One region of the Streptosporangium sp. NPDC048886 genome, then DNA from elsewhere that is predicted to be linked to it. Evidence: riboswitches for the same ligand, from Rfam matches in the RefSeq annotation. Region 1 holds a riboswitch; each other region holds the start of a gene.

What was found. Region 1 has a riboswitch for cobalamin ahead of metE (5-methyltetrahydropteroyltriglutamate--homocysteine S-methyltransferase). Riboswitches for the same ligand answer to the same signal wherever they lie in the genome.
Region 2: another riboswitch for cobalamin. It lies ahead of metE (5-methyltetrahydropteroyltriglutamate--homocysteine S-methyltransferase); the one in region 1 lies ahead of metE (5-methyltetrahydropteroyltriglutamate--homocysteine S-methyltransferase).
Region 3: another riboswitch for cobalamin. It lies ahead of cobN (cobaltochelatase subunit CobN); the one in region 1 lies ahead of metE (5-methyltetrahydropteroyltriglutamate--homocysteine S-methyltransferase).

What each region holds. Positions count from the first base shown of each region.
Region 1 covers NZ_JBVJHH010000050.1:752-7,944, reverse strand. Annotated here, with positions in the region: gene ACZ6R6_RS41470 (TetR/AcrR family transcriptional regulator) at 1-412, shown strand, start outside; gene ACZ6R6_RS41465 (hypothetical protein) at 424-777, shown strand; gene ACZ6R6_RS41460 (hypothetical protein) at 974-1,285, opposite strand; gene ACZ6R6_RS41455 (hypothetical protein) at 1,282-1,542, opposite strand; partial or broken gene ACZ6R6_RS41450 (Tn3 family transposase) at 1,958-2,316, shown strand; gene ACZ6R6_RS41445 (hypothetical protein) at 2,363-2,761, opposite strand; gene ACZ6R6_RS41440 (Tn3 family transposase) at 2,920-3,177, shown strand; gene ACZ6R6_RS41435 (helix-turn-helix domain-containing protein) at 3,313-3,534, opposite strand; gene ACZ6R6_RS41430 (DUF2975 domain-containing protein) at 3,534-4,025, opposite strand; cobalamin riboswitch at 4,415-4,587, opposite strand; cobalamin riboswitch at 4,720-4,942, shown strand; gene metE (5-methyltetrahydropteroyltriglutamate--homocysteine S-methyltransferase) at 5,088-7,193, shown strand, end outside.
Region 2 covers NZ_JBVJHH010000022.1:149,916-157,108, forward strand. Annotated here, with positions in the region: gene metE (5-methyltetrahydropteroyltriglutamate--homocysteine S-methyltransferase) at 1-2,112, opposite strand, end outside; cobalamin riboswitch at 2,230-2,447, opposite strand; gene ACZ6R6_RS27060 (transcriptional regulator) at 2,720-3,355, opposite strand; gene ACZ6R6_RS27065 (DNA-binding protein) at 3,352-3,747, opposite strand; gene ACZ6R6_RS27070 (PEP/pyruvate-binding domain-containing protein) at 3,808-5,055, shown strand; gene ACZ6R6_RS27075 (histidine phosphatase family protein) at 5,315-5,929, shown strand; gene ACZ6R6_RS27080 (MBL fold metallo-hydrolase) at 6,135-6,728, shown strand.
Region 3 covers NZ_JBVJHH010000036.1:30,593-37,785, forward strand. Annotated here, with positions in the region: gene cobN (cobaltochelatase subunit CobN) at 1-2,936, opposite strand, end outside; cobalamin riboswitch at 3,051-3,239, opposite strand; gene ACZ6R6_RS35485 (precorrin-3B synthase) at 3,323-4,594, shown strand; gene ACZ6R6_RS35490 (precorrin-8X methylmutase) at 4,591-5,217, shown strand; gene ACZ6R6_RS35495 (precorrin-2 C(20)-methyltransferase) at 5,214-6,743, shown strand; gene ACZ6R6_RS35500 (cobalt-precorrin-6A reductase) at 6,731-7,193, opposite strand, start outside.

The sequences.
Region 1 (7,193 bases):
CGCCAGCCGCTCCTACGACGGCATCTCCATCGACGAGCTTGTCGCTCATCTGGGAGTGCACCGCAACAGTCTCTACAAAACGTTCGGTAGCAAGCGCGGCCTCTACCTGGCCGCGCTGCGCTGGTCGCTGGAGCATCACCTCGCGCCGATGATCGAGCAGATCACCCGGGCCGGCGAGCCGGAGAGGGCGGTGCGGAGCGCGCTGGAGGCGCCGGGCCTGGATCTGCTGTTGATGGCCACGGCCGAACGAGCGCCAGAAGATGCCGAGGTGGCCAAGGAGGTCGGTGGCGCGATCACTGCCCTCGACCACGCCGCCGCATCATCCCTTGGCCTCGACGCGCCCGCGGCCGTCCGGTTCACCGCGCAACTGTTGGGCCTTCGGCTACGGGCCAGGGCGAGCAACCTCTCCTAAGGAGTTCAGGCATGGCACAGGTGCACATCGAAGAAGGTTCCCTCATTGTGGAGATCGAAGGACTGGACAAGCTCTGGGCACTGAAGAGCCGCCTGGTCATTCCGCTGGCCAACGTCCGCGGCGCCACGGCGGATCCGGGTGTGGTCACCGAGCCGAAGGGCATACGCGCGCCGGGGGCGCACATCCCCGGTGTTATCACGGCGGGCACCTTCCACATGGATGGCGAAAGAGTGTTTTGGGACATCCGTGACGCGAGCCGGGCGGTGGTGATCGAACTGGCCGACGAGCAGTACGCGCGCCTGGTCATCGGCGTGGAGAACCCGCGCGCCACCGTAGCGCTGATCGAGTCGTCACTGGCCGCGTAGCCGTAGTCGAAGTCGCCGCGACAGCACGGTTGAACGTCACAGATCCCTGAAGGGAGCCTGCGGATCGTCCCGATCCGCAGGCTCCCTTCAGACGGTCTTGCCCCGAGTGTGTTCCGCCTCGCGTCGGATCAGGTAGTGCACGTGCTCGGCGCGGGCGTCGTAACGCCACCGGTAATCGGCGCCGCGGGAGCCGCGGTCAACCCGCGCAGCCGAAGATGGTGGAGATCATCCCGCGCACCGCGGCGAGCTGAGCCTCCGGCAGATCGCCCACCTTGCCCTTTAGCCGTACGGCCGCCACGGTGGATATCCGATCGATCATCGCGGCCTGGCCGTCGCCGACGTCGATCACGAACGCGGTCAGCGCGTGCGCCATGTCGGCGAGCTCGACATGTGCGGTGAGCACGTTGTCCCCGTACAGCGTGTGGTAGAAGTCGCCCGAGACGATCAGCCGAACCTCTTCGCGGTCGCCGAGCTGGACCGACCACAACTCCCCGAATCGGTGACTCACGTGGCCTCGCCCGTGCGGCGTTCGTCGACGGCCCGCATGGTGTCCTCGGCGAGAATGCGATCGTCGGCTTCTTGCCCGGCGACCGCGCCGGCGCCGTACACCGCGGCGCGGGCGGCGGTGCTATGGGTGGCGGCGATCTCGCGGAGGGCGCCGCGCTCCAGGACGGTGGAGACGCTGAGCCCGTGCTCCTCGGCGTGCTTGCGTACCGCCTCCAGGATCCACGGGGCGATGCTGACGGACGTTCTTCCCTTAGCCATGGTTCGTATGCTCCGCGCCGGTGTGTTAATAGTGCTACCACTTGTAATACGTGGGCTCATACTCCATTCCATTTTCAGGGGTCCCGGTAGTACTGGCCGTAAATCCAACGAAAGGACAGTGAGGCCCGATGAGCGGCCTCACCCTCGAGGAGCACCCTGAGGAGCACATGGTGCGCAGCCGCGCTAGGGCGGCCATCTTCAATTCGGCCTCCTGCTCCCGAACGTGTCCCTAGCCCCAAAGTAAGCCGATCCGCGCAGGTCAGCCGACTTCCGAGAAGATCATGTTCTCGGAAGCGGAGACAGTCACGACTTCTGAGAAAACGCACGGCTGAGAAGCAAACCCCAGCTCGGCGCCTCCGCGAACAGGGCCGCGTCGCTAGTTGGCGGCTGAGGCCACCTTCGGGAGGAGGACGCCGTGCAGGAATCCCGCCACAAGCTCGCTAGGGATGTGTGCCACGGCAAGCGCGGCACCATCCACCAGGCGTACCGCGACGGGATGGAGGACCAGCTCGGCGCGCTCGGCCTGGTCCTCAACGCCATCGTGCTCTGGACCACGAAGTACATCGACGCCGCTGTCGCCCAGCTCCAGGCGGAGGGCCACGAGATCCGAGAGGAGGACATCGCCCGGCTCTCCCCGCTCAAGCACAAGAACCTGAACCTGCTCGGCCGCTACAACTTCACCGCCTCCACCCCGGCGGTCGGCGCCTGCGCCCGCTGCGCGACCCGGACGCGCCAGAGCTGGACGAGGACGACGACGGGGACGGCCCGGACTAGTCGTGGCCGACCAGGGCGGTGGTGAGTTTGCGGGCCCTCGCCTTGGTCAGCCGCTTCGCGGCCGTCGCCCACCGCTGCCGGGGGCCCGAGGGGCGATGTCGCTGCCCTTGATCACCTTGGCGAACTCCGCGTCGAACCGCTCCGTGCCGACCTTCTCCGCGAGCGTGGTCAGGTACTTCACCTGCGTGTCCGTGGCCGGGTCGGTCTTCGGCTGTTTCCGCCGCTCATGCGCAGGGGCGGAGATCTGCTTGTAGTGCTCCTTGCGGGCCGCTTCCGACTCCGGGCTGCGGCAGGTGATGTGCACGGACTCGTACCAGGTCTGGGCGTCAGGCTTGCCGGTCACCGCTTCCCACAGCGTGTCCGCGGTCAGCTTCTCCTCGTCCACGCCCTCGGTCAGGCCGGGGCCGACGGGTCCGTAGTAGCCGGTCCTGCCCCGGGGGATCACTGTGAACCCGGCCGGGATAGCGTGGGCTTCGAACCTCGACCGCCGCCCATACGGTGGCCTTCAGGTCGTGGAGAACTGGAACTCGGCGAACACCGTGCTGCACTACGGCAAGGACGGCACGCTGACCAGCCCGGACAAGGAGCACGCAGAGGACCTCGATGCTCGCGCTCCACCTTCTCCAGTCCAGCCTGGTCCACATCAACACCCTGCTGCTTCAGCGCGTTCTGGCGAAGAAGCTCTCGGACGAGGACCGGCGCGGGCTGACCGCGCTCTTCTGGTCGAACATCAACTCGTACGGCACGTTCCGGCTGGAGATGGACAAGCGGCTCGACTTCGCCCTGCCCACCGTGCCCCATCCCCGGACACCGGCCAGCGCTGCCGGCCAACCGGCAACGGAGTCCCGCTATGCCCGCTAACAGGGGTGCTGGTAAGAACCGAGTCGCGCGCCCCAAACGCGCGGCATCGTCGCAGGTGACTGCACGTGACCGGGATCCCGACCGAGATCCACAGGCCGGTGGTGCCAGGCGTTTTCACGCCCGCTCTGGGGCACGTCATCCGCCCGCGGCGTCCTCCGCCTCCCAGCGCAGCAGGTCGCCCGGCTGGCACTTGAGTACCTCGCAGAGCGCGGCGAGCGTCGCGAAGCGCACCGCCTTAGCCCGGCCATTCTTGAGTACCGCCAGGTTGGCGGGCGTGATCCCTACGCGGTCCGCGAGGTCGCCCACGGACATCTTCCGTCTGGCCAGCATCACGTCGATGTCGACGACGATCGGCATCAGATCACCTCGTCCAACTCGGCCTGCATCTGCGCCGCTTCGATGTCGCGCGCGACGGCCTGGGCGAGCAGCATCCGCAGCACGAGCACGATGAGCGCGACCCCCAGGATGGCCAGGCCGACCCCGCCCATGATGACGGTGACGCCCGGGTCGGCCCGCTGGTCCGGCGCGTTGAGGGCCGTGACTGCGAACCACAGGAGGGCAGCCGCCACGATCGCGCCGATCACGGCGTCCACGTACCGGAAGGCGGCGTGGGAGAACACGGTTCCGCGCCGCACCATCGTCACCAGCCGCCATACGCTGACCAGGGCGACCTGGACCGACACCATGCCCAGGATCGTGATCACGCGCAGCGGGGTCAGCGGGAGCGACCCGTCCTCCGGGTCGCTCCCGCTGGCCAACACCCACACCATCAATGCCTGTACGGACACGGTGCCGGCGAGCACCACCACGAGCACGGCGCGAAGCGCACGCACTGCCAGCTTTCCCATGACCCATCCTTCCATCGAGTTACGATGAAAATCTATCGAATCTCGATAGGTGAAACAAGGGCTGAGCCAGACCGCCTAGCCCTCCGGGGCCCCGGTAGCAATGGGGAATTTCCAACGGGTATCCAGCTCAGAGCCCCAATTGAGAGCATTGAGAGCCTGGAAGACGGGCCGCCGACCTGGATATCCGTTGTTTCCTGCACCGTTGCTACCGATGTTCCTCAGACCCCTGACCGGCGACGATGCCGCGCGTTTGGGGCGCGTGACTCGGTTCTTACCAGCACCCCAAGACGCAGCAGGGCCGTCAGCGCGGAGGATCTTCCGACGCGGGGACGTTTCCGGGCTCGCGAGCGCGTACCGATGCCATGCGCGTTCGCTCCATCCTCGTGGACAACACGGATCAACCCGCGGCCGGTATCCTGACTCCCGGATCAGCGCGCGCCATCCGGCCTTCCCGGCTTTCGCCAGTGGCTGTCGATGTCGCGATGACGCACTTCCCGGTCACAGTGGCGGGACCGCGCTGGATTCACACCAGCTTCCCTGCACCGCGGGCCTTGCCCACGAACATATAGTTGGACGTCCTAGTAAGTCCAGAGCGGCACCCGCCATCGGGCCCAGAACGATCACCCGGCCCGTACGGCGCGGAGTCCCTGTCGCCCGAGAGGGACCGAACAGCGCTTAGGCTGGAGCCGCAGTCGGTTCGCCCTGTCCTCCAGGCAGGCGCGTCGTAAGAGGGAACCCGGTGCGGCAATGCTCGCCTGCTTGGCTCGCGAGCCCGCCAATTCCGGGACTGCCCCGCAGCGGTGAGTGGGAACGACCGCCGTCAAACGCACTGGGTCCGAACAGCCGGACCGGGGAAGCGACGGCCAGTAGATGCCCGGGTGAGAACCCGGGCGTGCCCGCGAGTCCGAAGACCTGCCACTGCCCGCGCGCGCGGTGACTTCGGTGACCTCGAGGGCGGGTCGGCGGCACGAGCGGGCACTGGATCAAGATGCCCGCCGGTCAGCTGTTCCTTCGCGCCCGTGAGAGCACCGGGGTCCTCCATGACTCGCGAAGGAGAGTTTCGTGGCTGAGACTTCCGCCACCCCCGCATCACTGGCCACCGTCCACGGCTATCCACGCCAGGGACCGGACCGCGAGCTGAAGAAGGCGGTCGAGGGCTACTGGGCGGGCCGCGTCACCGCCGACGAGCTGCACGACACCGCGGCCCAGCTGCGCCGCGACAACTGGCGCCACCTGACCGCCTCCGGCGTGCACGAGGTCCCCACCGGCGACTTCTCACTGTATGACCACGTCCTGGACACCACCGTCATGGTCGGCGCCATCCCCGAGCGTCACCGGGCCGCCGTGGAGGCCGACGCCCTGGACGGCTACTTCGCCATGGCACGCGGCACACAGGACGTCGCTCCGCTGGAGATGACCAAGTGGTTCGACACCAACTACCACTACCTGGTGCCGGAACTGGGGCCGGACACCGTCTTCACCGCCGATCCGGCCAAGCAGGTCGGCGAGCTGCGCGAGGCTCTCGCACAGGGGCACAACCCGCGTTCCGTGCTGGTCGGCCCGGTGACGTACCTGCTGCTGGCCAAGCCCGCGCCCGGCGTGGACCCCGGCTTCGACCCGATCACCCTGCTGGACCGGCTGCTGCCGGTCTACGTGCAGCTGCTCGCCGCCCTGCGCGCGGCGGGCGCCGAGTGGGTACAGCTGGACGAGCCCGCCCTGGTGCAGGACCGCGACCGGGCCGTGCTGAACGCCGCGGCCCGCGCCTACCGGGAGCTCGGCTCCCTGGCCCACCGGCCGAAGATCCTGGTCGCCAGTTACTTCGACCGGCTGGGAGAGGCGCTGCCGATCCTGGCCGAGGCGCCGATCGAGGGGCTGGGCCTGGACTTCACCGGCCCGGCCGCGGCGAACCTGAACGACCTGGCCAATGTGGGCTGGGCGGTCGGCAAGCGTCTGATCGCGGGCGTCGTGGACGGCCGCAATGTGTGGATCAACGACCTGGAAAAGTCGCTGACCACCCTGGCCACCCTGCTCGGCCTGACCGACCGGGTGGATGTAGCGGCCTCCTGCTCGCTGCTGCACGTCCCGCTGGACACCGCCCTTGAGCGCGGGGTGGATCCGCAGGTCGGCCGCTGGCTCGCCTTCGCCCGGCAGAAGACGGCCGAGATCGTCACTCTGGCCAGGGCGCTGAGCGAGGGCACCGGCGCCATCGCTGGGCAACTGGCTGCCAACCGGGCCGATCTCGCCTCACGGGCGGCCTCGGCGCTCACCCGCGACGCCGCCGTACGGGCCCGGAGCGCGGCGGTCACCCCGGCCGACGCACGCCGCTCCCAGCCCTATCCCGAGCGGGCCGTCGCGCAGCGCGCCCGCCTCGGCCTGCCGCTGCTGCCGACGACCACCATCGGCTCCTTCCCGCAGACCGCCGAGCTGCGGGTGGCCCGCGCCGACCTGCGCGCGGGACGCATCGACGCCGCCGCCTACGACGAGCGGATCGCTGCCGAGATCCGCTCGGTCCTCCTCTTCCAGGAGGAGGCGGGCATCGACGTCCTGGTGCACGGCGAGCCCGAACGCAACGACATGGTCCAGTACTTCGCCGAGCAGCTCAACGGATACCTGGCCACCCAGCACGGCTGGGTCCAGTCCTACGGCACTCGCTACGTGCGGCCGCCGATCCTGGCCGGGGACGTCTCCCGCCCCGCGCCCATGACCCTGCGCTGGACCCGCTATGCCCAGTCCCAGACGACGCGCCCGGTCAAGGGCATGCTCACCGGGCCGGTCACCATGCTGGCCTGGTCCTTCGTCCGCGACGACCAGCCCCTGGCCGAGACTGCCCGCCAGGTGGCGCTGGCCCTGCGTGACGAGGTCGCCGACCTGGAGGCCGCGGGCACCGCCGTCATCCAGGTCGACGAGCCCGCCCTGCGCGAGACCCTGCCGCTGCGTGCCGCAGACAGGGTCGGCTACCTGGCCTGGGCGGGGGAGGCCTTCCGGCTCACCACCGGCGGGGTGCGGGCCGACACCCAGATCCACACCCACATGTGCTACGCCGAGTTCGGCGAGATCCTGGCCGCCATCGACGACCTGGACGCCGACGTGATCAGCCTGGAGGCCGCCCGCTCCCACATGCAGGTCGCCCACGAACTGGCCGGGGCGGGATATCCCAGGGAGGTCGGC
Region 2 (7,193 bases), on a different contig from region 1:
GGCCTTCAGGGCGCGGCGCAGGTTGGCCTCCATCTCCCCCACCGTCGGGACCCGTGGCGAGTGAATGTCGTACACGCCGGGCCCGATCCCGTTGGCGTATCCGGCCTCGCGCAGGTCGGCGACCAGCTCCATGCTCGAACGGGCCGCCTCGACGCTGGTGACGTCGGCGTCGAGGTCGGCGATCGCGGTGATGATCTCACCGAACTCCGAATAGCACATGTGCGTGTGGATCTGGGTGGAGACCGCCGCCCCCGAGGTGGCGAGCCGGAAGGCCGCCACCGCCCAGGCGAGGTATGCCTCCTGGTCAGCCCTGCGCAGCGGCAGGAGCTCCCGCAGCGCGGGCTCGTCCACCTGGATGATGCCGATCCCGGCCGCCTCCAGGTCGGCGATCTCGTCGCGGAGGGCCAGGGCGACCTGGCGTGCGGTCTCCGGCAGCGGCTGGTCGTCGCGGACGAAGGACCAGGCGAGCATCGTCACCGGGCCGGTCAGCATGCCCTTCACCGGCTTGGCCGTCAGGGACTGCGCATAGGCCGTCCACTTCACCGTCATCGGCTCGGGGCGGGAGACGTCGCCGTGCAGGATCGGGGGGCGGACACAGCGTGTCCCGTAGGACTGGACCCAGCCGTGGTCTGTGGCCGCGTAGCCGGACAGCTGTTCGGCGAAGTACTGGACCATGTCGTTGCGCTCGGGCTCGCCGTGCACGAGAACGTCCAGGCCGAGGTCCTCCTGAAGCCGGATCACCTGCCCGATCTCGGCGCGCATCGCCTCGGTGTAGGCGGCGTCGCCGATCCGGCCGGCCTTGTGGTCGGCGCGGGTCCTGCGGATCCGGGCGGTCTGCGGGAACGATCCGATCGTGGTCGTGGCCAGGTCGGGCAGGCCGAGCTCCGCCCGCTGAGCCGCGAAGCGGGTCCTGCGATCGGCCCGCCGGGTGTCGCCGAGAACCTCCAGCCTGGCCCGGACCTCGGCGTCGACACCCGCGGCGGGGACCGGCGCCGCCTGCGGGGCATCGGAGCAGACCTCGGCGTCGAGTGCCACCAGTTCGGCGACCTTCTGACGCGCGAACGCCAGCCGCGCCCGGACCGCCGGCTCCAGAGACGACTCGCTGTCGAGGTCGACGGGCACGTGCAGCAGCGAGCAGGACGTGCTCAGCTGCACCTGTCCGGCCAGCCCGAGCAGCACCGCGTAGGTCGACTTCGCCCGCGTCGGATCCGCCCGCCACACGTTCCTGCCATCGATCACGCCGGCGACGACGGTCTTGTGGGGCAGCCCGCCGACCGAGGCCACCACGTCCAGGGTGTCTGGACGGGAGACGAAGTCCAGCCCGATCGCCTCGACCGCACTGGAGGCCACCACCTTCAACGCCTCGGTCGCGACGGTGCCGAAGTAGGTGGCCAGCAGGATCCTCGGGCGGCTGGCCAGCCCGCCCAGGCGGCCGTAGGCCCGCTCGAGTGCTTCGACCTCCCGCGCGCCGAGATCCCCGGCCAGTACGGGCTCATCCAGCTGCACCCACTGCGCGCCGGCTCCCGCGAGCCGTTCCAGCAGCTCGGCGTAGACCTCCACCAGGGCGTCCAGAAGATCCAGCGGCACGAACCCCTCAGGCGAGCCCGGCGCGGCCTTGGCCAGCAGAAGGTAGGTCAGTGGGCCGACCAGCACCGGCCGGGTCTCGATCCCCAGGGCCCTGGCTTCGAGGTACTCGGCCACGGGCTTCGCTCGCGCGCCGTCGGCGAGCCGGAAACGGGCGTCCAGCGCGAGTTCGGGGACGATGTAGTGGTAGTTGGTGTCGAACCACTTGGTCATCTCCAACGCCGGGATGTCCGCGGCGCCGCGCGCCATCGCGAAGTACCGCTCCAGACCGGACAGCGTCCGGTACCGGTCAGGGACCGCGTCGACCATGACGCTGGTGTCCAGCACGTGGTCGTAGAGGGAGAAGGTGTTCGACGGGATCGTCCCCAGGCCGGCGTCCCGCAGCTCGGTCCACACCGCCCGTCGCAGCGTCGAGGCCGTGGACTGCAGTTCCGCTGCGCCGACCCGGCCGGCCCAGTATTCCTCGGTGACGAATTTGAGCTCTCGGTGCGCGCCGACGCGCGGATACCCGAGGATCGTCGTTGTCATGGCAGCTTCCCTCGCTATTGCCAGGATGCGGCCGGGCAGGAGGAAGAGGCGCACGGCAGGAAGGTCCCGCGGGCGCGTCCCAGGCCCTCCCACGGGGCCGCGGACCACCGTGCACCGGTCGGCGCACGGGCGGAGGCAGGTCTTCGGACTCGCGGGCACCACACCTGGATCAGGCGTGACCTACTGGCCGTCGCTTCCCAGACCACAGGCCCAGTGCGTATGACGGCGGTCGTTCCCACTCACCGCTGCGGGGCAGCCCCGGATTTCCACCGGGTTCCCTCTTACGACGTCCGCACCCGGCCGGGCGCGGACGAACCATCCACAGCGGGATTCTAGCCAGCCGGCGTGGTGACCGGATACCTTCGCCGTGCCCCGGGATGCCACCCGGCGCCCGTACGGCGAAGGGGTCCAAGGCGGTGCGCGGTGCCGTGCAGGCCCGCCCGAGACCGCCCGGGGCGTGGGAGGAGGGCCGGCGGGCCGACCGGGGCCGGCTCGGTGACCCGCCTACGGAGTGAGGTGGCCGGTGGTGCACCCGGCAGGTGGCCGGTGGTGCACCTGGCGGGCGCACCAGAGGGCCATCGTGGATGCGGGACGGCGGAGCGTGGGGTCAGGGTTCGGCGTGCCGGTCGAGGCCGAGCGTGGCGATGAGGTCTTCGTGGAGCTCGAACCAGACACGATGGCAGGAGTCGACGTCGGTGCGGTCGACCCAGGCGCCCTCCCCGGCCTGGGCGCGCGCCAGGGCTGTGGTGAATCGCGTGTCGTATCCGCGGAACCGCGCGAGAACGTCCCCGAGCCGGTCCGCGAGTGGCGGGAGTGCGCGGCCGATGCCGGCGAGCTCGTAGAGGACTCTGGCGTCCCAGGCGGGATCGGAGTGGTCGTTGAGGGCGAGCCGGTCGCCGGCGGTGGGCCGGAGTTGCCAGTCGGTGCAGGCTCGTAGCAGGAGAGCGTTCAGCGGGAGGAACTCGCGGTAGACGTCACGGACCTCGTCGGCACCGCCGACGCGTGCGAGCTCGGCCGCGAGCCGGCGCTCGTTCTCGGCTCGGCCCGATCCTGTCAACGACCAGCCTCCGGTGCCGGCGAAAGCGGTGTGCTCAACCCATCCCCGTGCCTCGGCGTCGCGCAGCACCTCTTCCGTCTCGGCCGCGTCGAGCCCGTAGCGACGAGCGATCACCGGGGTGTCCGCGAAGCCGGTGACACGCACGGCGTGCAGGACCAGGAGGCCGGGCGAGGAGTCCCGCGTCACGAGTCGGCGTCCTGTCGTGCCGCCAGGCGGGTGTAGTGCTGCTGGCACGCCTGCGGGGAGTTGAATCCCATCGCGTGCGCCATCTGCGCCCAGGTCAGTCCTGCGCTCCGGGCCGTGAACAGCAGGGCGGTTTCGAGCCCTTCGACCTCGGCGCGCGCGGCGGGCAGGAGAGCGAGCGCGCTCAGGATGTCCTCCCGGTCCAGGTCGGCGCAGCGCCAGACGGCGAACTGCGCGAGGTCGACCGCCGACGGCGGGACGGGCGGGGGCCGCCACGGACGGGCGTCGAGCGCGTCCGCGCCCAGGCGCAGAAGACGCTCACGCGCGTCCTGCTCACGGTGGGCCTGGGCGTGGTCGGCGTGCATGGCGTGAGCGATGTCCTGCTTGCGTGGCATGCAACTCATGATCCACAATCGACGGAGCGTCGTCAACATTCTGTTGAAAGGTAGGGATGGATGATCGTACCCCTCATGGAGGCCGTCGCCGATACCTGCGGGGGCAAGGCCGGCGCACTCGGCACGCTGCTCCGCGCGGGTCTGCCGGTCCCTGACGGCTTCGTCGTCTCGTTCGCCGCTTACCTCGCGGCTGTCCGTGACCTGGACCCCGGGCGGTTCGCCGGCGAGTCGGACGATCTCGACGCGGCTCGGCAGGTGATCGGGGCCCGTCCGGTCCACGCCACCGTGATCGACGCGCTGGGACGCGCGCTCGACGAGCTCGGCGATCCGCCCGTGGCGGTAAGGTCCTCGGCAGCGAACGAAGACACCGCTCAGACATCGGCGGCCGGTCAGCACGAGAGCTTTCTCGCCGTGCACGGGGTCAGCGAGGTCGCCGATGCCGTACGCGCCTGCTGGGCCTCGCTGTTCTCTCCACGTGCCATCGACTACCGGGGGGCCCACGGCCGCGACGACCAGCCTTCCGACGATCTTGTGATGGCCGTCCTCGTCCAACGCCATCTGGACGCCGAGGTGTCCGGGGTCATGTTCACACCCGCGGACCCGGACGGCACGACCGAGATCGAGGCGTCCTGGGGCCTCGGCCCCAGCGTCGTCGGGGGCATGGTCACCCCTGACGCCTACCGCGTCGCCGAGGACGGGTCGGTCACCCGCACCGTCGCAGACAAACGGACCCGCCTTGACCGGCGCGGCACGCGGCTCGTCATCGGCGACGTGCCCGCCCGTGCCCGGGAGCAACCGGCGATCGACGACGCGACCGCCACGCAACTCGCCGAGCTGGGCAAGGAGATTGCTGCCGCACTCGGTGGAGCGCAGGACATCGAGTGGGCGATCGCCGACGGCCGCACCTGGGTTCTGCAAGCACGGCCGGTCACCGCCGCACCCCCACCGCCGGCAGCGCCTTCCAGCGCCTCGGACACCCCGGCCGCCACACTCACCGGGACACCAGGCAGCCACGGGACCGTGACCGGCACCGCGAGAATCGTCCGCGGTCCCGGCGACTTCGCGCGCGTGCACCCGGGCGACATCCTCGTCTGCCCCTTCACCGACCCCGCCTGGACGCCGCTGCTGCGCATCGCCGCCGGCGTCATCACCGAAACCGGAGGCGTGCTCTCCCACGCCGCGATCGTCGCCCGCGAGCACGCCATCCCCGCCGTCCTCGGCGTCCCGAACGCGACGAGCAGGCTCCACGACGACACCGTCATCACCGTCGACGGCACCACCGGCACCGTCACGGCGACAGACGCGTGACCGATCACTTCCGTCCCTGGCCGGGAGTCGTTGCCCGGACTCGCACGCCGCCGACGCAGCAAGAGCGCCGGCAGCCGCAACGGTACGGACCCGGCCCCGTCCGCCGACGATGATCGCGCCGCCCGGCCACGCACGGCCTCCTCGGTCCCTGTCGGGCCAAGAGCAGATCCCACCCAAGCATCCCGCCGCCGAACCCGCATCTACGGATCGAAAGGAGATGGGGGGCGGGCCCGCACGGACACCGCGCCCCCAACCACCAATGGCAACGCGACACCTCTACCTAGCACGCCACGGCGCGGCCGACGCGTTCGGGGAACTCACCGGTATCGGGCACCGGCAGGCGGGCCTGCTGGGCGACCGGCTCGCCGGCGTACCGGTCGACGCCGTGTGGCACTCTCCGCTACCACGCGCCGTAGCAAGCGCGCACGGACTCGCCCGGCATCTGCCGGACGTGCCCGTGATCGAGGCCGCCGAACTCGTCGACCACGTGCCCTACGTTCCCAGCGCGGCCGAAACGCCTCCGTCCTGGGCCGGCTTCTTCGACGGTTACGACGACGCCGAGGCGGCCTCGGGCCAGAGGCTCGCCGAGGCCCTGGTTGCCCGGTTCGCGAAGGTGCCCGACACGACCACGGAAGGGACCCAGTCCGACACACACGAGGTCCTGGTGACGCACGCCTACCAGATCGCGTGGCTGGTGCGGCACGCCCTGGACGCGCCGCCGTCCCGGTGGCTGGGACTGAACAGCGCCAACACCGCGCTGACGGTCATCGAGTACCGCAACGGCCTGCCGCCCACAGTCGTGATGTTCAACGACATGAGCCACCTCCCGGCCGATCTGCGCTGGACCGGGTTCCCCCAAGGCATGCGGCCGTGAGGTGACTCCTACTGTCCGTACGCGCTCCTCGGCTACGTGACGCCGACCGGGTGCCACATGCTCGGCGTGGAGCGCTGGTCCGCGGGGCGTCCGCGACCCCCTGTGGGGCATAGGCGGCGACCGATCGAAACATTGGCACGAAACCCACGATAATAGGATTTCCGGCCACTGTTTCCAGGGACGCGCCGCCGTCAGACTGCTTTCCATGACCGACGCACCCCGCGGCCGCACGGCCGCCGTCCATATCCTCGCCACCGGCTACACCACCTCCACGGGACCCGGCGTGGCCGCGACCGTGTCCTACGTCACCGAGGGCGACCTCAGGATCGTGGTGGATCCCGGCATGGTCGCGAGCCAGTCAGTGATCACCGACGCGCTCGCCGGCCTCGGCCTCACGACGGACGACATCACCGACGTGGTGCTCAGCCACCACCACCCCGACAACATCCTCAACGTCGGCCTGTTCGGCCAGGCGCGGGTCCACGACCACAAGGCGATCTACCGGGGCCATGAGTGGACGGACCAGGACGCCGAGGGCTATGAGTTCTCCCCGTCGATCAAGCTGATCACCACCCCCGGCCACAGCGCCGAGGACATCACCCTCCTGGCCGGCACCGCCGAGGGCGTCGTGGCCTGCGCGGGCGACCTGTGGTGGCGGGCCGACGGCCCGGCCGACGACCCGGTCACCATCGACCGCCAGATCCTGCGCGCCAGCCGAGAGCGCGTGCTCGCCGTCGCCGACCTCATCGTCCCCGGCCACGGCGCACCCTTCGCCCCGACGGCGGCCACCCCTCGCTGACGCCCGGCAACGCCCGAGGCCAGCGGCTGGACCGAGACCTTCACCGACCTCGCCCCTACGCCGCCGTCGTCGACCGGCTCGCCTTCGGCGGCAACATCATCGAAGCCGGCACCCAGTCCTACTGCCTCGCCGGACAAAGGCTCGACCTGCTGGAACGGGCTTGGCGTACGTTTTCGTTCCGCCGCACTCCGCCCCCGGTTCTGAGGGGACTTTCGCGAGAGGCGACCTGAGCGAATGTCGAAGAGGTGACCACTTCCGACGGCCGTCACCAGCGGCGGTTTCCGAGGAGAGCGACTTCCGGCGTATCGCTGCGCCGGGCCGGCCGTGTGCGGTGCGCTTGGCGGCACAGGCCTGCCGCCACTCCTCCGCCGCCTGGATCATGGTCTGACCGACGTGCTCGGAGAAGTGGCCGATGCCTTGCATCCGGCTACCGGCGGGGGTGGTCGCGCCGAGGGTCTGGGCGCC
Region 3 (7,193 bases), on a different contig from region 1:
CCGTAGGCCCCGGGCCGGGACCCGAAGATCCGCATGGTGGCCCTGCGCTCGTCGCCGTGGACCTCCCGGTCGGCCAGCACGTGCGCCCGGACGTAGTTGAGCTCCGCGGGCTCCTCCAGCCCGGCGGCCAGCCGCACCGCGTCGTCCAGCAGGGCCACCACGTGCGGGAACGCGTCCCGGAAGAAGCCGCTGATCCGGACCGTGACGTCCACGCGCGGACGGCCGAGCTCCGCCGCGGGGATCGCCTCCAGCCCGGTGACCCGCCGGGACGCCTCGTCCCACACCGGCCGCACGCCGAGCAGGGCCAGCACCTCGGCCACGTCGTCCCCGGCGGTGCGCATGGCGCTGGTCCCCCACACCGACAGCCCGACCGAGCGCGGCCAGTCGCCGGTGTCGGCCCGGTAGCGCTCCAGGAGGGAGTCGGCCATCGCCTGCCCGGTCTCCCAGGCGAGCCTGCTCGGCACCGCCTTGGGGTCGACCGAGTAGAAGTTCCGGCCGGTGGGGAGCACGTTGATCAGCCCGCGCAGCGGCGACCCGCTCGGCCCCGCCGGGACGTAGCCGCCGTCGAGGGCGTGCAGGATCGCGTCGATCTCGTCGGTGGTCCGCGCCAGCCGGGGCACGACCTCGGCGGCCGCGAACCGCAGGATCCGCTCCACCAGCCCGGGGTCGGCCGCGGGGGCCTGAGCCGGGGAAGGGGCCGTGCCCAGGACGGCGGCGGTCGCCTCGGCGGCGGCGGCCGGGTCCCAGGCCCGCTCCTCCATGGCCTCGACCAGCGCCCGGGCGAGGGTCTCGGCTCCGTCCGTGCCGATCCGGCCGGCCGTGCCGTCCTCGGTCAGGCCCAGCGCCTCGCGGAGCCCGGGCAGGGCCTGCGCGCCCGCCCACATCTGGCGGGCCCGGAGCATCGCGAGCACCAGGTCGACGCGGGTCCCCCCCTCCGGGGCGGCGCCCAGCACGTGGAGGCCGTCGCGGATCTGGACGTCCTTGACCTCGCACAGCCAGCCGTCGACGTGCAGCAGGAAGTCGTCGAACTCGGCGTCGTGCGGGCGGTCCTCGATGCCCAGGTCGTGGTCGAGCCGGGCGGCCTGGATCAGGGTCCAGATCTGGGCGCGGATCGCGGGGAGCTTCGCCGGGTCCATCGCGGCGATGGAGGCGTGCTCGTCGAGAAGCTGCTCCAGCCGGGCCATGTCACCGTAGGTGTCGGCGCGGGCCATCGGCGGGACGAGGTGGTCGACCAGGGTGGCGTGAGCGCGGCGCTTGGCCTGGGTGCCCTCGCCGGGGTCGTTGACCAGGAAGGGATAGATCAGCGGCAGGTCGCCGAGCGCGGCGTCGGGGCCGCAGGAGGCCGACAGCCCGGCCGACTTGCCGGGCAGCCACTCCAGGTTGCCGTGCTTGCCCACGTGCACCACGGCGTGCGCGCCGAAGCCGTCGGCCAGCCACCGGTAGGCCGCCAGGTAGTGGTGGCTGGGCGGCAGGTCGGGGTCGTGGTAGATCGCGATGGGGTTCTCGCCGAAGCCGCGCGGCGGCTGCACCATGACCACGACGTTCCCGGCGCGCAGCGCGGCCAGCACGATCTCGCCGTCCGGGTCGTGCGAGCTGTCCACGAACAGCTCGCCCGGCGCGGGCCCCCAGTGCTCCTCCATCCCGGCGCGCAGGTCCGCCGGGAGCGTGCCGTACCACTCGGCGTACCGGCCCGCCGCGATGCGCACCGGGTTGCCGGCGAGCCGCTCCTCGGTGAGCCAGTCGGGGTCCTGCCCGCCGGCCGCGATCAGCGCGTGGATCAGCGCGTCGCCGTCCTGCTCGGTCACGCCCGGCAGCTCGCCCTCGGCGCCGATGTCGTAGCCCCGCTCGCGCATCACCGCCAGCAGCCGCACCAGGCTCGCCGGGGTGTCCAGGCCGACGGCGTTGCCGATCCGGGAGTGCTTGGTGGGGTAGGCCGACAGCATCAGCACGATCCGCCGCTGACCGGCCGGGATGTGCCGGAGCGCGGCGTGCCGTACCGCGATGCCGGCCACCCGGGAGGCCCGCTCCGGGTCGGCGACGTAGACGGTCAGCCCGTCGTCGTCGATCTCCTTGAAGGAGAAGGGCACCGTGATGATCCGGCCGTCGAACTCGGGGATCGCGACCTGGGTCGCCGCGTCGAGCGGGGACAGGCCGTCGTCGCTGTCCTCCCAGGTGGACCGGCTGCTCGTCAGGCACAGGCCCTGCAGGATCGGCACGTCCAGCCCGGCGAGCGCGCCGACGTCCCAGGCCTCGTCGTCGCCGCCGGCCGACGCGGTGGCCGGGCGGGTGCCGCCGGCCGCGAGCACGGTCACCACCAAGGCGTCCACCGTGCCCAGGACCTCCAGCAGGCCGGGCTCCGCGCTGCGCAGCGAGGCGCAGTAGACGGGCAGCGCCCGGCCTCCCGCGTCCTCGACCGCCGAGCAGAGGGTCTCCACGAACGCGGTGTTCCCGGCGACGTGGTGGGCCCGGTAGTAGAGCACGCCGATGACCGGCCCGTCCTCGCGGCGGGCCACGCGCTCCAGCACCCCCCAGCCGGGGGTGGGGGCGGGTGCGGCGAACCCGTGCCCGGTCAGCAGCAGGGTGTCGGACAGGAACCGGTGGAGCTCGGTGAGGTTGGCCGGGCCGCCGTGGGCGAGGTAGGCGTGCGCCTCGGCGCAGACCCCGCCGGGAACCGTGGACAGCTCCATCAGCTCGGCGTCGGGCGCCTGCTCGCCGCCGAGCACGACGACGGGCCGGGGCCCGGCGAGCAGGGCGTCCAGGCCCTCCTCCCAGGCGCGGCGGCCGCCGAGCAGCCGGACCACCACCAGGTCGGCGCCGTCGAGAAGGGGCGGCAGGTCCGCCGCGGCGAGCCGGGCGGGGTTGCCCAGCCGGTAGCCGGCGCCGCTCGCGCGGGCGCTGAGCAGGTCGGTGTCGGAGGTCGAGAGCAGGAGGATCACGCGCCACACCCCCGCGGAGGCGGCATGGTACGGCTCGGCGGGGCCACGGGGTGGCCCGGGAACGGCGAAAAGCGCACAGGGCTTCCTCCCTCGGGGTCCTCGCCCCGGGTCGTCGTCGGCTACGACGGCTGGAGTCTCCTGGCTCCCGGATCGACGCTCCCCCCGGCCTTCCCGTCCGTCTCCGGACAGTGGCCTGAGTGGGGTTCGCTCCCCGGTCACAGTGGCGGGACCGCGCCGGATTCACACCGGCTTCCTCCCTTGCCGTCGCCAACGATCAGACTACGGCAGCCCCGTTCATTGCAAGAAACTGGCTTAACATCCTCTCCGTGGTCATTGGCGACTTTTCCGGACGATCGCGACTCGACGCATGTCCCGGGGCGCTTCAGGTGCATGCCGCGGCCGACGGCGGCCTGGCGCGGATCCGTGTCCCCGGCGGCCGGCTGACGGCCTCCCAGCTGCGCGGACTCGCCGGCGCGGCGGCCGTCCACGGGACCGGCGTCATCGAGCTGACCTCCCGTGCGAACGTCCAGGTGCGCGGGCTCGGCGAGGGGGACGGATTCGCGGCGCGCATGGCGGAGGCCGGCCTGCTGCCCTCGCCCACCCACGAACGGATCCGCAACATCCTGGCCTCCCCGCTGACCGGCTGCGACGCGGAGGGGACCCTCGACGTCGGCCCGCTGGTCTCCGAGCTGGACCTGCGGCTGTGCGCCCGGCCCGGCCTGGCCGGCCTGCCGGGACGGTTCCTGTTCGCCCTCGACGACGGCCGGGGGGACGTGGCCTGGCTCGGCCCCGACGCCGGGATGCTGCCGACCGGCCCGGAGGAGGCCGCCCTCGTCCTCGCGGGCGCCGACAGCGGCCTGCGCGTGCCGGTGACCTCGGCGGTCACCGCCCTGCTCGCCGCGGCCGAGGCGTTCCTGGCCGAGCTCGCCGCCCGGGGCGTGCACGCCTGGCGGATCGGCGAGCTGCCCGGCGGCGCCGAGCCGGTCGCGGCCCGGGTCCGCGCCGCCCTGGAGACCGGAGCGGCCGGCCCGGTACGGCTCCGCCCGCCCGCCGGACGCCTCCGGACCCCGCCGCCGGCCGTGGCGGGGGGACCGGTGGGAGCCGTCCGGCAGCCCGGCGGACGGGTGGCCCTGGGCGTCGCGGTGCCGCTGGGCCGGCTGTCCTCCGCCCAGGCGGAGCTCCTGGCCGGCCTGGCCTGCGCCGACGGGGTACGGCTGACGCCGTGGCGGGGCGTGGTCCTGCCCGGTCTGGCCCGCGTGGACCTCCCCCGGGCACTCGCCCGGCTGGCGGAGGCCGGCCTGGTCACCGACCCCGGCTCCCCGTGGATCGGCGTGACGGCCTGCACCGGCCGTCCCGGCTGCGCCAAGTCCCTGGCCGACGTGCAGGCCGACGCGGCCCACGCCACCGTGCCCGCCGGGGACGGGGCCGCCGGGACGCCGGGGACGGTCGCCCCCCGTGCGGCGGACCGGCCGCGCACCGGTACGCTCCCCGTGCACTGGGCGGGCTGCGACAGGCGCTGCGGTCGCCCCCGGGGGCGGGTCGCGGACGTGGTCGCCACCGGCGACGGCTACCGCGTGGACCTCGACGGCCGGAGCCTGAACTGTGCGGACATCGAAGAGACCACGGCCGCGGTGACGGCCGCCAGAGGGGGATCGTGACCGACTACGTCCGCGACGGCGCGGAGATCTACCGCCGCTCCTTCGCCACCATCCGCGCCGAGACGGATCTGAGCGGCCTGCCTCCGGACGTCGCCCAGGTGGCGGTCCGGATGATCCACGCCTGCGGGATGGTCGACCTGGTCGCCGACCTCGGCTGGTCGCCCGGCGTCGTGGCCTCGGCGCGCGCGGCCCTGCGCGCGGGCGCGCCGGTGCTGTGCGACGCGATGATGGTCGCCTCCGGGGTGACCCGCCGCCGCCTGCCCGCCGGCAACGAGGTGATCTGCACGCTGGGCGAGCCGGGCGTGCCGGAGCTCGCCGCACGGCTGGGCACCACCCGCAGCGCCGCCGCGCTGGAGCTGTGGCGCGACCGGCTGGAGGGCTCCGTGGTCGCCGTCGGGAACGCGCCGACCGCGCTGTTCCGGCTGCTGGAGATGGTCGAGGAGGGCGCCGGCCGGCCGGCCGCCGTGCTCGGGATCCCGGTCGGCTTCATCGGCGCCGCAGAGTCGAAGCTGGCCCTCGCCGAGCATCCGGCGGGTCTGGAACACCTGGTCGTGCACGGCCGCCGGGGTGGGAGTGCGATGACCGCGGCCGCGGTCAACGCGATCGCGAGTGAGGACGAATGAACGACATGGTGACCGGACGGCTCTGGGGTGTGGGACTCGGACCCGGAGATCCGGAGCTGGTGACCGTCAAGGCCGCCCGCCTCCTCGGCGAGGCCGACGTGATCGCCTTCCACAGCGCCCGCCACGGCCGGAGCATCGCCCGCTCGGTGGCCGCGCCGTACCTGCGCGCGGGCCAGATCGAGGAAGCGCTGGTCTATCCGCTCACCACGGAGACCACCGACCATCCCGGCGGCTACCAGGGCGCCATCGACGACTTCTACGCCGACTGCGCGCTGCGGCTGGCCGCCCACCTGGACGCCGGCCGTGACGTGGTGGTGCTGTGCGAGGGCGACCCGCTCTTCTATGGCTCCTACATGCACATGCACAAGCGCCTGTCCCACCGCTACGTCACCGAGGTGGTCCCCGGTGTGACCTCCGTGAGCGGCGCCGCCGCGGTCCTCGGACGGCCGCTGGTCGAGCGGGACGAGACGCTGACCGTGCTGCCCGGGACGCTCCCCGCCGAGGTCCTCGCCGAGCGCCTGGCCGCCGCCGACTCGGCGGCGGTCCTCAAACTCGGCCGGACCTTCACCAAGGTGCGCGACGCGCTGACCCGGGCCGGCCGCCTCGACGAGGCCTGGTACGTGGAACGCGCCACCACCGGCGGCCAGCGCCTGGCCCCGCTCGCCGAGGTGGACCCGGACAGCGTGCCGTACTTCTCGCTGGCGCTGATCCCGAGCCCGGTCAACGCGGCGCAGGCCGCGCCGGTGCGGCGGGCGGAGCCCGCGGCCCCGGCCGGCGGCCCCGGCGAGGTGGTCGTGGTCGGCCTCGGCCCGGCCGGCCGGCCATGGCTGACCCCGGAGGCGCAGGACGCCCTGGCCGTGGCCGACGAGCTCGTCGGCTACGGCCCCTACCTGGACCGGGTCCCGCCGAACCCGCGCCAGCGCCGCCACCCCACGGACAACCGGGTGGAGGCCGAGCGGGCCGCGCACGCGCTGGAGCTGGCCGCGGCCGGATCCCGGGTGGCCGTGGTCTCCTCGGGCGACCCGGGGGTGTTCGCGATGGCCAGCGCGGTGCTGGAGGTGGCCTGCGAGCCCCGGTACGCGGACGTCCCGGTGCGGGTGCTGCCGGGCCTGACCGCCGCGCACGCGGTGGCGAGCCGGGCGGGCGCGCCGCTCGGCCACGACTACTGCGTGCTGTCACTGTCGGACCTGCTCAAGCCATGGGAGGTCGTCGCCGGGCGGATCACCGCCGCCGCGAAGGCCGACCTGGTCCTGGCGATCTACAACCCCGCGTCCAGGAGCCGCACCTGGCAGGTGGCCGCCGCGCGGGACCTGCTGCTGGAACACCGCGCGGCGCAGACGCCCGTGGTCATCGGCCGTGACGTCGGCGGGGCCGGGGAGAGCGTGACCGTCACCACGCTCGCCGACCTCGATCCGGCCATGGTCGACATGCGCTGCCTGCTGCTGGTGGGATCCTCCACCACCCGGGTGGCCGAGCGGGGCGACGGCGGCCGGGTGGTGTTCACCCCCCGCCGTTACCCGGCGTGACCGGCGTGACCCGCCACGCTCTCCAGCCAGGCGAGCGCCGCCTCCACCGTCTCCACGGCGGGAACGCCCACGGGAGGCGGCGGCCGCCGTACGATCACGACCGGGAGCCCGAGCTCCCGGGCGGCCAGCAGCTTGGCCGTGGTCATCTCGCCGCCGCTGTCCTTGGTGACCAGCACGTCCACCCGGTGGGCACGCATGAGGGCCAGCTCGCCCTCCACGGTGAACGGGCCGCGGCTGAGCAACACCTCCATGCGGCGCGGGGCGGGCGGCTCCGGCGGGTCCACCGAGCGGGCCAGGAACCACAGGCCGTCGAGGCCGGCGAAGACCGGCAGGCTCCGGCGTCCGGTGGTCAGGAACACCCGCTCCCCCAGCTCGGGCAGCAGTTCGGCGGCCGCGGCGAGCGAGGGCACCCAGCGCCAGTCGTCGCCGGGGCCCGCCTGCCAGCCCGGC